DNA from 4 places in the Sphingobium sp. TA15 genome. Region 3 is predicted to be linked to each of the others. Evidence: predicted binding sites of a transcription regulator. Region 3 holds the regulator's gene; each other region holds the start of a gene.
What was found. Region 3 encodes LexA, which represses DNA repair genes until DNA is damaged. Its sites were predicted from a motif close to GTTCCNCNCTTGTTCT; they were not measured.
Positions count from the first base shown of each region.

Region 1: a site for LexA is predicted at 1,789-1,804, ahead of Sj15T_RS15785 (ImuA family protein). Genes of this name have one in related genera too.
Region 2: a site for LexA is predicted at 1,485-1,500, ahead of uvrA (excinuclease ABC subunit UvrA). Genes of this name have one in related genera too.
Region 4: a site for LexA is predicted at 1,720-1,735, ahead of Sj15T_RS13870 (MmcB family DNA repair protein). Genes of this name have one in related genera too.

Region 1 covers NZ_AP025355.1:3,219,370-3,222,731, reverse strand. Annotated here, with positions in the region: gene Sj15T_RS15790 (DUF6504 family protein) at 1-1,084, opposite strand, end outside; gene Sj15T_RS15785 (ImuA family protein) at 999-1,724, opposite strand; gene Sj15T_RS15780 (ATP-binding protein) at 2,082-3,092, shown strand; gene Sj15T_RS15775 (S8 family peptidase) at 3,145-3,362, shown strand, end outside.
Region 2 covers NZ_AP025355.1:326,640-330,001, reverse strand. Annotated here, with positions in the region: gene Sj15T_RS01700 (UrcA family protein) at 1-307, opposite strand, end outside; gene Sj15T_RS01695 (septal ring lytic transglycosylase RlpA family protein) at 814-1,386, opposite strand; gene uvrA (excinuclease ABC subunit UvrA) at 1,550-3,362, shown strand, end outside.
Region 3 covers NZ_AP025355.1:17,546-20,907, forward strand. Annotated here, with positions in the region: gene glp (gephyrin-like molybdotransferase Glp) at 1-1,056, shown strand, start outside; gene Sj15T_RS00100 (hypothetical protein) at 1,146-1,304, opposite strand; gene lexA (transcriptional repressor LexA) at 1,458-2,144, shown strand; gene Sj15T_RS00110 (ComEC/Rec2 family competence protein) at 2,135-3,362, opposite strand, start outside.
Region 4 covers NZ_AP025355.1:2,800,024-2,803,385, reverse strand. Annotated here, with positions in the region: gene Sj15T_RS13880 (YggS family pyridoxal phosphate-dependent enzyme) at 1-597, opposite strand, end outside; gene Sj15T_RS13875 (thiamine phosphate synthase) at 615-1,178, shown strand; gene Sj15T_RS13870 (MmcB family DNA repair protein) at 1,214-1,708, opposite strand; gene Sj15T_RS13865 (cell wall hydrolase) at 1,809-2,456, opposite strand; gene Sj15T_RS13860 (DUF1491 family protein) at 2,634-2,984, opposite strand; gene Sj15T_RS13855 (PaaI family thioesterase) at 2,974-3,362, opposite strand, start outside.

The DNA of each region.
Region 1 (3,362 bases), 350 kb from region 3:
GGTCCGAGACGTCCGGCGCCGCTTCCTCGACGAGTGAACTGACGGCCTGCTTGCGCTCGAGCGGTTCGGCGTCGCTGGCGCGGAGCGTCATCACCTCGATGCCGAAGCCGGGGGAAATGGTCTCGATCTTGTCGCAGAGAAGGCGGGTCAGCCGCCTGACGTCGCGGACCGGCGTGGCCATTCCGACGCGAACCGCCTGAGCCCGATTGTCGACACGGTGGCAGAGGAGATCGAGACGGCGCGCGCCGAGGCCGCGCTCTTCCAGCAGCGCGCAGAGCTGGACGACGAGCTTGCCGATGTAGCGCGCGATAGTCTCGGCCGTGCCGATCGGCTCAGCGAAGGCGCGGCGCACCTGCACGAGTTCGGACGGTCGGACCGGTTCGATCGGCTCCGCCAGATCTCCGAGCGCATGGTCGATGCGGCGGTCGATCTCTGGCCCGAAGCGCAGCGTGAGAGGCGCGCGCGGCTGCGCCAGCAGATCGCCGATGCACTGGAAGCCGAGTGTTCGCAGGCCCTCGACGGTCGATGGGGCGATCCGCAAAGCGGTCAGCGGCAAGGGGTCGAGAATCGACCGGCCGTGGCCCGGTGGCGCAATCCTCGTCGGCCGCGCCGCGTATCGAGCCAGCGCGTGCGCGGCGCCCCAGGTGTCGGCGATCGCCGCGCGGGCGGTGAGCCCGGACATGGCAAGGCGACCGATGAGGCCCTTCAGCATCGCGCCTTCGCCGCCGTGGAGATGATCGGCGCCAGTCGAGTCGATGATGATGCCGTCCGGTGGATCGGGTGCCACGATGGGCGCATAACGCAGGAGCCAGGCGGCGAGCCGGTCGAGCGCCTCGGCGTCCCCGTCCGGATCGGCGTCCTGTACGATGAGGCCCGGCACCAAAACCTGCGCCTTGGTGACGGGCATGCCGGCGCGCAGGCCCGCGCCCTGCGCGGCGGCGTCTGCCGCCAGCACCACCCGCCTGTTCCCATCGCGGCCAATCAGGACGAGCGGCGCCTCAGCCGGATGCGCCGCGTCGCCAGCCTTCCGCCGCAGCCGGTCGGTGGACCAGCTCGGCAGGAAGAGCGAGACGACCCGTGTCATCGCACGCCTCCAATTCGAAATCTGCACTTTCGCCCGCGCGAGCGCGGATCAGCTCGACAAGCGATCGAGGGCGCCCGACGCCCGGGACGGGCAGCGGCGTCGACGGCAGAACGGAGATCCGCCAGCGAGTCATGGCTGCGGTCGGTTGCCCGAAATCGGCCGCCTCCGTCTGACGTCGCCATCGTCGCAATGCAATGGCGATGGCGCCGCCACCTTCAGCGGCGAGTTGCAGGCGGCGGGAGGCGGTCATGGAGAGACGAGCGACCTCTCCGACGACAGCGCCGAGGCCGCCATGTCGCAACCCTTCCTCCATGCAGGCGAGCACGGTCTTGTCGTCGCCCGCTTCGACATAGATCACGCGGTCGGCCGCCAGCCCGGCCTGCGCGATCGCTGGAGCGAACAGATCGGGCCTGGTGATACACCACAGAACCTTACCCTTGGTGCGGGCGGCGACCCCCGCACTGAAAAGCGCAGCGGCGGCTCCGTCGATTGCGCCATTGCCGCCGCCGGCTACTTCATGCAGCGCGCCGAGGGCGAGCCCTTCGCCTGGCAGACGCGAGTCCATCGCGGCAATCCCGAAGGGGAGAACCGATTTGGCGCGCCGGCCGCGGCCTTCGATCTTTTCGATCTGCGCGCGCAAAGACTCTATAGCGGGCTCGGACCGCAAGCTTCCTGTTGACCTCCGGGAATGGGTTCAGCATCATGTTCTCCATTTGTTCTAATCTTTGGTCGAGAGAGTCAAGGCCCGTCGCCATGTCGAGCACCGAATCTCCCCCGCGCTGGAAATGCCCGTCGATGGTCCGGCCGGTTGGGCAGCCGCTGATCAGGGTGGGCTTTACGCCCCATGGGGCGAAAGAATGGTTAGGAAGCTCTGTGGTAGAGAGGAAAAGGTGGCGCTTTTGGACGGATTCCGATAGCGTGCGCGGAGCGAGCGACAGCCACAAGCATCTGAGCAAGCAACAGTATAGCGAGGCCAGACCAAAGAAAGGAGGCGAGTATGTCGACTAAACAAATTCTCGCGCTCCTGAACTCGCATATCGACGGGGACGAAGACCAGCTCCTGTCGATCGCCTTGCAGATCGCCGCTCAGGAAGCTCGCCAGGGTCGTTCGGACGATGCTGAGAAGCTGAAACGGCTTGTCCAGAAGGCGCGTGATCAGCGCCGGACTGGCAAGCCGGCCGGTGGCCAGACCCCGATCCCGCTCGCTCGACCGCGCGGCGAATTGCAGGGTCTCGTCGAGAGCGCCTATCCCAAGGTTGCACTCTCAAGCATGGTGCTCTCCGACGAGATCGCCAAGCGGCTCGGCCGCGTTGTACGCCAGCAGCAGGAGCGCGTGACCCTGCGCGAGCACGGTCAGATACCGGCCACGCACATGCTTCTGGTTGGGCCGCCCGGAACGGGCAAGACGATGACGGCTTCGGCCTTGGCCGGCGAGTTGCGGCTTCCGCTGTTCACGGTACGGCTTGAAGCGCTGTTCAGCCGGTTCTTCGGCGAGACCGCGGGCAAGCTGCGCCTGCTCTTCGATCAGATCGCGCAGACGCGCGGCGTCTATCTGCTCGATGAATTCGATGCGATCGGCGCGCGCCGGGGCGACCCGAACGATGTCGGCGAAATCCGTCGGGTTCTCAATTCCGTGCTGGCCTTCATGGAGGAACCGAATTCGACCGACAGTCTCGTGCTGGCGGCGACCAATCATGTCGAGATTCTGGACGAAGCCCTCGCGCGCCGTTTCGACGAAGTGGTCGAATATACGCTGCCGGATGCGGCGTCTGCGCGGGGCATTCTTGAACGCCGTCTCGGCAAGTTCAAGTTCGCTTCGAAGGTATGGCCCGGCATTGAAAGCGCGCTTGAAGGGCTCAGCCAGGGCGAGCTGGTCCGCGCGGCCGATACCGTCGTGAAGGACGCCATTCTGGAAGGCGCATCGAAGGTGTCGCCCGACGCCTTGCGCGACGCGCTCGAAAATCGACAGACGTTGAAGGGCAAGTTCCGTCGCCAACCCGGCCGTTAGGCAGGCTCCGCCGAACGGATTGAATGGAACGCGAATGAAGAAGTAGGAGCCTATGGCGGAGCCCGATAATTTCGACGCGAGAGACCGTCCGCATATCGCGATCGACGTCTTTCGTGAAACAGCAGCCTACACTTTTCCCTCGCGCAATCAGGAACGCAAACCCCTTCGGGGAGACTATGCGGCGCACGCCACGCAGCTCCTCGACCAGCTCGCTGCGGCGCTGGGGACCGTTCCAGTTGCGGCTGCCGATCCGCGCCTGCCCGTGCAGGG
Region 2 (3,362 bases), 310 kb from region 3:
TGCCCCTGTCGGCAAAGCGCTCGCCACTCCCGGCCTTGGCGATCGCCAGTTCCACCGCGCCGCGCACATGGTCGGCGGCAACCGTCTGGCATTTCCTGATCTCGGCAGAGGTCGCGCCACGCTCGCACACCCTCCACGCGGCCCGCCAGATGCGCCCCTTCAGGACATTCTGCCCCTTCGCGCTCGCCAGATCGAGATCGTTATAGCGAACCTCGGTAGTCCTGCCGTTCGATTCGAATTCCACAGCCGAAGCCGTACCGGCAACGCCCAGCAAAGCGGCGACAGCGATCATTTTCGCGGCGATCATGACAAAGTCTCCTCAACTATCTTCTGTCCGCTCGCGGCGGACCTCAGCGAAGATATGAGCGGCAAATCACCTCCGTCTTCGCAGCCTCAGCTTTACTCCTGGCCCAAAGACATGGCTTCACACGTTCGACCGGCGCCCCTCCCGCTCGGCCAACGACGCCCCCGTCGACCAAATGCGGTCCAGCCCGGACGAACGACAATTTTACGTCAAGAAAACAAGCGTTCCCTAACGTAAAATTGCAGACATCCCATAAGCAGCGCACATAAAAAAGCACCCCCGGCGCAAGGGAATGGCCGGGGGTGCATCCAGGAAGCTGTCGGGCTCTCCGGGATCTCTTTTCAAACTGTCGTCAGCGAACCGCCGAACCGGATTCGGTGATCGCCGTCTCGCCCTGCATCATAGCGCCGCTGCGAAGGGACCGTTTTCTCCATTCGATGATCCGCCGACCCGCCGCGCCCGGCAGCATCCCCGGACGACGAACCGACGACCGGCATCCACGAACGACATCAGCGCCCCTGCCCGGCCAACTGCGCCCGCAAATTGGCGAGCGTCCGGGCGTCCACCACCGGCCGCTCCGGCGCCTGCCGCCCCTCGCGCAGCTTCCTGCGGTCCCTCTCCGGCGGCTCCACCACCCGCACCCTCACGGGCGCATGGCCAACAGCCCTGATCCCCAGTTGCTCCGCCGCCCCGCGCGACAGGTCGATGATCCGCCCCCGCCCGGCAAAGGGGCCGCGGTCGTTCACCCGCACCAGGATCGTCCGCCCCGTCTCCAGCGCCGTCACCTCGACATAGCTCGGCAGCGGCAGCGTCACATGCGCCGCCGTCACCGCCTTGGGCCGGAACCGCTCGCCATTGGCGGTCCGGTTGCCGCTCTCCCCGCCATACCAGCTCGCATAGCCCAGATAGTCATAGCCGGGATCGGCGGCGGGCACATAGGTCACGCCCCTGACGCTATAGGGCTTGCCCACCCGCACCGGCACGTCGCTCACCGGCCGATATTCGACGCCCCCGCCGCACCCCGCCAGCGCCACTAAGGCGGCCAGCGCCCCGCACCGCATCCGAACCGAAATCCCGCTCATCCCCGCCCTTTAACCCAGCCCGGCGCGGGAGCAAAGCCGCCGCCTTTTCCTTTCGCCGCACAGTCCCTATCTTGCGCCGGACCGGCCCTTGCCTCCCAAGAACAAATCTGGAACAACACGCCCCCATGAGTCTCACGCAAATTTCTCGGCAGAGGTCTACCGAATGCTGACCACCATAAGCGTCCGCGGCGCACGCGAGCATAATCTCAAGGGCGTCGACGTCGACCTTCCCCGCGACAGCCTGATCGTCATCACCGGCCTTTCCGGCTCCGGCAAGTCCTCCCTCGCCTTCGACACCATCTATGCCGAGGGTCAGCGCCGCTATGTCGAATCCCTCTCCGCCTATGCGCGCCAGTTCCTGGAGATGATGCAGAAGCCGGACGTAGAGCATATCGACGGCCTCTCCCCCGCCATCTCCATCGAGCAGAAGACGACCAGCCGCAACCCGCGCTCCACGGTCGCCACGGTGACGGAGATCTACGACTATATGCGCCTCCTCTGGGCGCGCGTCGGCATCCCCTACAGCCCCGCCACCGGCCTCCCCATCAGCGCCCAGACGGTCAGCCAGATGGTCGACCGCGTCATGCAGCTGCCCGAAGGAACGCGCTTCTATCTCCTCGCCCCGGTGGTCCGCGGCCGCAAGGGCGAATATCGCAAGGAACTGGCGGAGTGGCAGAAGGCCGGCTTCACCCGCGTCCGCATCGACGGCGAACTCTACGCGATCGAGGACGCCCCTGCCCTCGACAAGAAATACAAGCATGACATCGAAGTGGTGGTCGACCGCCTGGCCGTCAGCGAAGACATGGCCACCCGCCTCGCCGACAGCTTCGAACAGGCGCTGAAACTCGCCGACGGCCTCGCCTATGTCGACCTCGCCGACACCAGCGTGGCGGAGGCGCTGGGGCCCACCCCCACCTCCGTTCGCCCTGAGCCTGTCGATGCCGCCGACCTCACCTCCACCAAAAAGGGCATGAAGAACGCCGGCATCCCCGAAAACCGCATCGTCTTCAGCGAGAAGTTCGCCTGCCCCGTCAGCGGCTTCACCATAGCGGAGATCGAACCGCGCCTCTTCTCCTTCAACGCCCCGCAGGGCGCCTGCCCCGCCTGCGACGGCCTGGGCGAACGGCAGGAGTTCGACCCCGAACTCGTCGTCCCCAACGAAGCCCTCAGCCTCAAGAAGGGCGCCGTCGTCCCCTGGGCCAAGTCCAACCCGCCCAGCCCCTATTACATGCAGGTTCTCGGCTCCCTCGCCAGGGAGTTCGGCTTCTCCCTCGACACCCCCTGGGCCGACCTGCCGGGGGAGGTGAAGCTGATCATCCTCCACGGCACCGCCGGCAAGCCCGTCACCCTGCGCTTCGTCGACGGCAAGAAAAGCTATGAGGTCAAAAAGCCCTTCGAAGGCGTCATCGGCAACCTCAACCGCCGCCTCCTCCAGACCGAATCCGCCTGGATGCGGGAGGAACTCAGCAAATACCAGACCGCCATGCCGTGCGAGACCTGCCACGGCGCCCGCCTCAAGCCCGAAGCGCTGGCGGTGAAGATCGCGGGCGAAGACATCTCCATGTCCACCCGCCGCTCGGTGGTGGACGCGCTCGGTTTCTTCTCCACCCTCCCCAGCCGCCTCAACGATCAGCAGAACCAGATCGCCCGCGCCATCCTCAAGGAAATCGTGGAGCGCCTCGGCTTCCTCAACAATGTCGGCCTCGACTATCTGAACCTGGACCGCACCAGCGGCACCCTGTCCGGCGGCGAGTCCCAGCGCATCCGCCTCGCCAGCCAGATCGGCAGCGGCCTGTCGGGCGTCCTCTACGTCCTCGACGAACCCTCCATCGGCCTGCACCAGCGCGACAATGACCGCCTGCTCATCACCTTGAAACGCCTGCGCGACCTCGGCAACACCGTCATCGTCGTGGAACATGACGAAGATGCGATCCGCACCGCCGACTATATCGTCGACATGGGGCCGGGCGCGGGCG
Region 3 (3,362 bases):
CGCGACCAGCCCTGGGCCGACCTTTCCGCCATGGACGGCTATGCCGTTCGCGCCGCCGAATGGCCGGGGCCGTGGCAGGTCGCTGCCGAAAGCACGGCCGGCGGGCCGCCGCCGCCGCTGCTCGAACCCGGCCAGGCCTGCCGCATCTTCACCGGCGCGCCCTTGCCGCAGGGCGCGGACAGCATCCTGATCCAGGAAAACGCCGCGCGCCAAGGCGATGTGCTGCGCGGATTGGACGAGGCGCTGGCGACCGGCCGCCATGTCCGCCCGGCCGGTTCCGATTTCCGCAAGGGCGGCCTTTTGCTGAAGGCCGGCGGCGCGCTTGGCCCCGCGCAGATCGCGCTGGCCGTGCTTGGCGGCCATGCTGCGTTGCCCGTCTCGCGCCGGGCGCGGGTCGCGCTGCTCTCCACCGGCAACGAACTCGTGCCGCCCGGCATGCCGACGCAGCCGGGCCAGCTTCCCTCATCCAACGCGCCCATGCTGGCGGCAATGCTTTCCGGCCTCTCTTGCGACGTCGTCGACTTGGGCATCGTGCGCGACGATCTGCCGGGCACGGTCCGGGCCTTCGTCCGCGCCAGCGAAGCCGACATCATTCTTTCGACCGGCGGCGCGTCGGTGGGCGATCACGACTTCGTCCGTCCGGCCTTCGTCCAGGCGGGCGGCTCGCTCGATTTCTGGAAGATCCGCATGCGGCCTGGCAAGCCGCTGATGGCGGGGATATTGGGTTCCGCCGTCTTCCTGGGCCTGCCGGGCAATCCGGTGTCCGCCTTCGTGACGGCGACCCTGTTCCTGCTTCCGCTTGTCCGCCATATGATGGGCGCGGCGTCGCCCCTGCCGCCCACCGCGCCCGCAACGCTCGCCGCCCCGCTGCCCGCCACAGGGGAACGGGACGATTATCTCCGCGCCTTCCGCACCGAAGCCGGCATCGTTTCCGTGACGTCGCAGGACAGCGCCGCCACCGCCGCACTGGCGATGGCGGACTGCCTTATCCTGCGCCCCGCCGGTTCGGCCCCGGCAGCCGCCGGCGATCCCGTCACGGTCCTCCCCCTCGCATAAGGAAAGGGGCCGCCCAGGCGACCCCCTTCCCGTGCAGTCCTGATGGATGGCGGCGACAATCGGCCGCGCCGGAACGCCGCCTTACCCGTTCAGCGCTGCTGCTTGCCGGGCGACTTGTCCTGACGGCGCTCGTCGCCCATCTGGCCTTGCCGGTTTTCCTGCTGCTGCTGGCGTCCACCCTGGCGGGAGCGGTCGCCGCCCTGCTGGTCGCGACGTTGATCGCCGCCCTGATTGTTCTGGTTGGCCATGTTTCTCTCCTATTCACCTTCATCGGGGAAGGCAGGCTTTAAACGGCCCGTGGCCTCCCGCGTTCCCGTAAACGCGGCCAACGGTTAGGCGCTTGACTTGCCCCGTTCCGTTTCCTATGCGTTCTCCATCCGTTCCAAGGAGGGCAAGGCGAGATGTTGACACCCAAGCAACAGGAATTGCTGAGCTTCATTCAGACCCGGCTGGAGGAGGGGGGCGTGTCTCCCTCTTTCGAGGAGATGAAGGAAGCGCTGGACCTGCGGTCCAAATCCGGCATCCACCGCCTGATCAACGCGCTGGAGGAGCGAGGCTTCATCCGCCGCCTGCCCAATCGCGCCCGCGCCCTGGAGGTGCTCAAGCTGCCCGACGCCATGCATCGTGCGCCCAAGCTGGCCGTGCCGGCCAAGGCGCCGCTGACGAGCGGTCCGGCGTTGAGCCAGCCGCCGGTCGCCGCCAACGACATATTGGAGATTCCGCTGCATGGCCGCATCGCGGCCGGCGTGCCGATCGAGGCGCTGGAGGGGCAGAACATGCTTTCAGTCCCCGCCGCGCTGCTGGGCACCGGAGATCATTATGCGTTGGAGGTGGCCGGGGATTCGATGGTCGAGGCAGGCATACTCGACGGCGATTTCGCGCTGATCCAACGCACCGACGTTGCGCGGGAGGGGCAGATCGTCGTCGCGCTGATCGACGAAAATGAAGCGACGCTCAAATATTTCCGGCGGGAAGGGCCGAAGGTTCGGCTCGATCCCGCAAACAGCGCCTATGAGCCGCAAATCTACGATCCGCGGCAGGTCCGCATCCAGGGCAAGCTGGCCGGGTTGCTGCGCCGCTATAACTGACCGCCCCTGTGTCCGCGCGGCCAAGCGGAGGGTCGCGCGATCCACGGGTGCTCGTCATTCGATGCCTTTGCGCCGCGGATGGCGCCATGGTCCAGATCGATGGCCAGGCCGCCCGTCCGGGCGAGGAACCGTCGATCCGCCTTCAGCCAGCGGGGGCGACAGGCGCCCGGCAGGCGACGGTCGCTGACGACGATGTCCGCATGGGCGCAGTCCCGCGCTAGTATCGCATTGTCGATCTTCACGCTGCTCCGCGTCAGCAGCAGGTTCCAGTACCGGCCTCCACCCCTCAGGCGGACGGCGCAGAGATCGGGAGAACAGCGCGCCTGGGGCAGCGTCGTCAATGCCTGCAAGGTGCCGTCATGACCCGCGCTTTCCGCCATGACGTCGCGGGCATATCCGCCGGCGCGGGCGCGCAGCATCGCCATGCCGCCATCGGCGGTGCGCAGCGCGACATGGCGGCCATCGCCGCTGATCAATATGGCGGGCATCGGGCTGGCCAGGATCATCGTCATGCACGCGGACACCGGCATCAGGCCCGCCCAGCGCCACCCGCTTCGCCATAGCAGGCACCACAGCATGCCCAGCAGGATCAGGCCGAACACCGCGCCCGACTGGGCAGGGGCCAGCACCACCGCCCAGGGGCTGGACGCCACGCCATGAGCGACCAGCAACAGCAGGTCGAGTGCCCGCGCCGTGAGCCACCAGAAGGGCGCGCCCCATCCGCCCAGGTCGAACAGCAAGGCCATCGCCTCCAGCGGCATGACGACCAGGGTGGTGAGCGGTATCGCCACCAGATTGGCGACCGATCCCAGCATTCCCGCCTTGTGGAAATGGAACAGCGCAATCGGCGCCAGCACCAGTTCCACGGCCAGCCCCGTCGCCAGCATGCCCGCCAGATTGCGCCCGATCCGGCGCCACATCCCCTCGTCACGCGCAGCGACGAAGGTACGGAAGGCCGGATGCTCGCCCAGCGACACCAGGGCGATCACCGCCGCGAAGCTCATCTGGAAACTCGGCCCTACCAAGGCTTCGGGCCAGAGAACCAGCACCACCAGCGCCCCTGCCGCCACCAGCCTGAGGGTGATCGCGTCGCGCCCCATCGCCATCCCGCCCAGCACCAGCAAGGCAGCGATGCAGGAGCGCACGGTCGGCACTTCGGCCCCGGTCGTAGTGTAATAGGAGTAGCAACCCGTTAAGCCCTTTGGGCGTAGGCAGAAA
Region 4 (3,362 bases), 770 kb from region 3:
GAGTCCCTCCAACCCCTCTTCGCGCGCCATCTTGGCGAGCAGCGCGAAGAAGGGCGCGGGTTCGATGTCGGCCGGCGGCACGCACATCAGGCCCAGCAGCGGAATGCCCGCCTCACGCGCCGAGCGGATCAGCGCGGGCACATCCGCGATCGGACAGCCGCCCTTTTGCGGTTCCGCGCCGATATTGACCTGAACGAAGCAGGGCACGCGCCTGTCCGCCGCATCCATCGCCCTGGCAAGCGCCGTCAGCAGCGACGGGCGGTCGAGCGAATGAATGACGTCGAACAGCGCGACCGCATCGGCCGCCTTGTTCGACTGGAGCTGACCGACCAGATGCAGTTGAAGGCCATCATGCTCATCCCGCAGGGCAGGCCATTTGCTTTCCGCTTCCTGCACGCGGTTCTCGCCGAAGACCCGCTGGCCCGCCGCGATCAGCGGACGGATGGCGTCCGCCGCCTGCGTCTTCGACACGGCGATCAGGGTGATGTCGTCGGCGGTGCGGCCGGTCAGGCTGGCGGTGCGGCCCATGGCGGCGCGTATCCCGGCCAATCTGTTCGCGGCCAGCCGGTCTGCGGCTTCGATGCTGTCGGTCGTCATGGGGGCTGCTATAGGCGATGGCCATGCAACGCCGCCACCGCAAAAAACTGCCGACGATCTGGTTGATGACCGACGAACGCGTCGGGGAGTCCGCCTTGCTGGCGGCTATCGATCGCCTGCCGAAGGGCAGGGCGGGGGTCATATTCCGGCACTATCGCACGGCGGCGGCGGAACGCCGCGCCTTGTTCGATCGGGTCGCCAGGATGGCCCGAAGGCGGCGGCTGGTGCTGATGCTGGGCGGCACGGCGGCGCAGGCGCGGGCCTGGCGCGCCGATGGCTGGCATGGCCGCGACCGGCGGAGGGACGGAAAGACGCTGCTCCACAGCAGGCCCGTGCATGACAAGCGGCAGATGGCGGAAGCCGCCCGCGCTGGCGCGGATTTCGTCTTCCTCTCGCCGCTTTTCCCGACGCGCTCGCATCCCGGTTCGCTTGTGTTGGGGCGGGCGGGATTCGCGGCCCTGGCGCGGCTGGCCCCCATGCCGGTGATCGCCCTGGGCGGAGTGCGCGCGGCGCATCGGCATATGCTGGCGGGCATGGGCGCCTCCGGCTGGGGCGCGATCGACGGCCTGTCGGTTGAGTAGTCGCGGCGGTGCAATGGGTGGAGGTGATTTCCGCCCTACCAGCCCAGTTCCGCGGCATGGTCCGGGTCGGCCAGCGCCGTCAGCCGTCGCGCGGCCCGTCGGGCGAAGCGCAGCGTTTCCGCCTTGCGCCGCGCCGCCGCCAGCGGCTCCATTGGCGCCGGACGCACCAGTTCGGCGTCATATCGGTCCGCGACGATCAGTCCCGTCCGCCCCGGCCATAGCGCCTCGCTTTCGAACAGCGACAGGTCGAAGCCGGAGGGCACGGCCCAGAAATAACGGTCGCAATAGTCGAAATAATCCGGCCATTTCATGTCGCCCAGCAGGTCGGCGCGACTGCACTTGATCTCCACGATGGTGATCCGCCCGGCCCCGTCCAGCGCCATGATGTCGGCGCGCCGGCCGTTGGGCAGCGGCACTTCCAATATCCCGCTCATGTCGTGGCGGAAGAACAGGCGCAGCGTACCCCGCGCCACGGCCAGCGCCGTGCCGTCGGTCAGGGGCGAACAACTGTCGGAAAGATCGGACTCCATATCCGCTTATTAGAACATGAAGGGAACAAAAGGAAAGGGCCGATTCGGGAAGCCCCCGAACCGGCCCTTCTTCACCCCCTGCGCGCTCGGCGCGAAACGGTCAGCGATAGAAGACGTGGTTGTCGATCGCGGCGAGCTGGCGCTTGCCCCAGCCCGGCGAAACGCGGCGCGCATGGAAATAGAGCGCGCCTTCCGCCTTGCTGTTCCAGCTATCCTCCATCGCGATCTGGGCGATGGCGACGGCCTCGCGCCAGCTTTCGCTGCCCAGGCGGATCGACGGCATGCCGTTGCCGCGCACGAAGCTGAACTGGCCGGGCTGATAGATGACGCCGCACAGGCTGTCGGCGAAGCGGCCGGAGCGGGCGCGGTTGATGATGACGCGAGCGACGGCCAACTGGCCTTCCAGGCTTTCGCCCTTGGATTCGAAATAGACGGCGCCGGCCAGGCACTTCATGTCGCCGGAAACATCCTCGGGCGCGCCCTGCGCGTCCACCAGGGCGGCGAGATTGTCCGCCTTCACATCGGCGCTGTCGGAAAGGGGAGCCAGCGGCTGCACGACTTCGCGCGGCGCGGCGAAAGTGACGGCGGGCTTGGCGCCGGCCGGAGCTGCATTCAGCTCATTGCTTCCCGGAAGGGAAAGGACCGACGGAGCCGCTTCGGAAGCGCTCGACATGTCGGCCGCAGTGACCGCCGCGGTAGCGGAAAGGGAAAATGCCGCGATGATCGCAGCCTTCAGACGAAAACTCATTACAACTCAAAATCGTGCGGTTCTTGGCCGGAAACGTCAAAAAACCCCTAGAACACCGACGTCCGGCCGCCCCCCGTCTGCGTGTTTACCGCATCCGCCCCCCATGGACGAAAACCGGCAACCTGCGCGTTGAAAGCGTCGGAGGCCTGTGCCCGCGCGAGGAAAATGAGTCAACGATTAACAGATCGTTTCAGCGGCGAACCGTTCCGCATCCGCGATGTCGAGTTCAATGACCCACAGATCGGGGTCCGATCCACGCCGACGCGCAAGATATTGGGCCATGGCCTCCTGCCCCTTTTCCGTATCGGGGCCGCAGCGGACCAGCCTGTAGCCGCCCGCATAATCAGGAACGCGCTCGAACAGGCCCTGTTCCCGCCCCTTTTCCAACGTCTGGAGCAGAATGGAGCCGCTGATCTCGTCCCCCTTCACCAGCACCGTGGCGAAGCCGCCCGCCGCGGCGCAGCGGCGCGTCAGCGCGCCGACCAGCATCGCGCTGGTCAGCCGCGCATCGGGTGGGTCAGTCGGCATAGCCGGGCAGGGACGACAAGGGGAATTGCGACCGCATGAAGGTGCCGGTGCCGCGCCCGACCTCCTCGCCATCGGCATCGATCAGGCTGGCTTCCGCGACATAGACGCGCCGCCTGCCGCTGATCCAGCGCCCTTCCGCCCTGATGCGGCCCGGCCCGATCGGGCGGGTGAACAGCAGGTTGAAGCTGGTCGTCAGCAGGAAACGGTCGCTGACCAGGCTGTTGGCGGCGTAGAAGGCCGCATCGTCCAGCATCTTGAAATAGACCGTGCCGTGCACCGCCCCCGCCGCGTGGAACTGGGTCTCGTCCACGTCGAAATGGATGATCGACCGGCCTTCTTCCGGGATCGTCAGTTGGGACCGGAACAGCCGGTTGATCG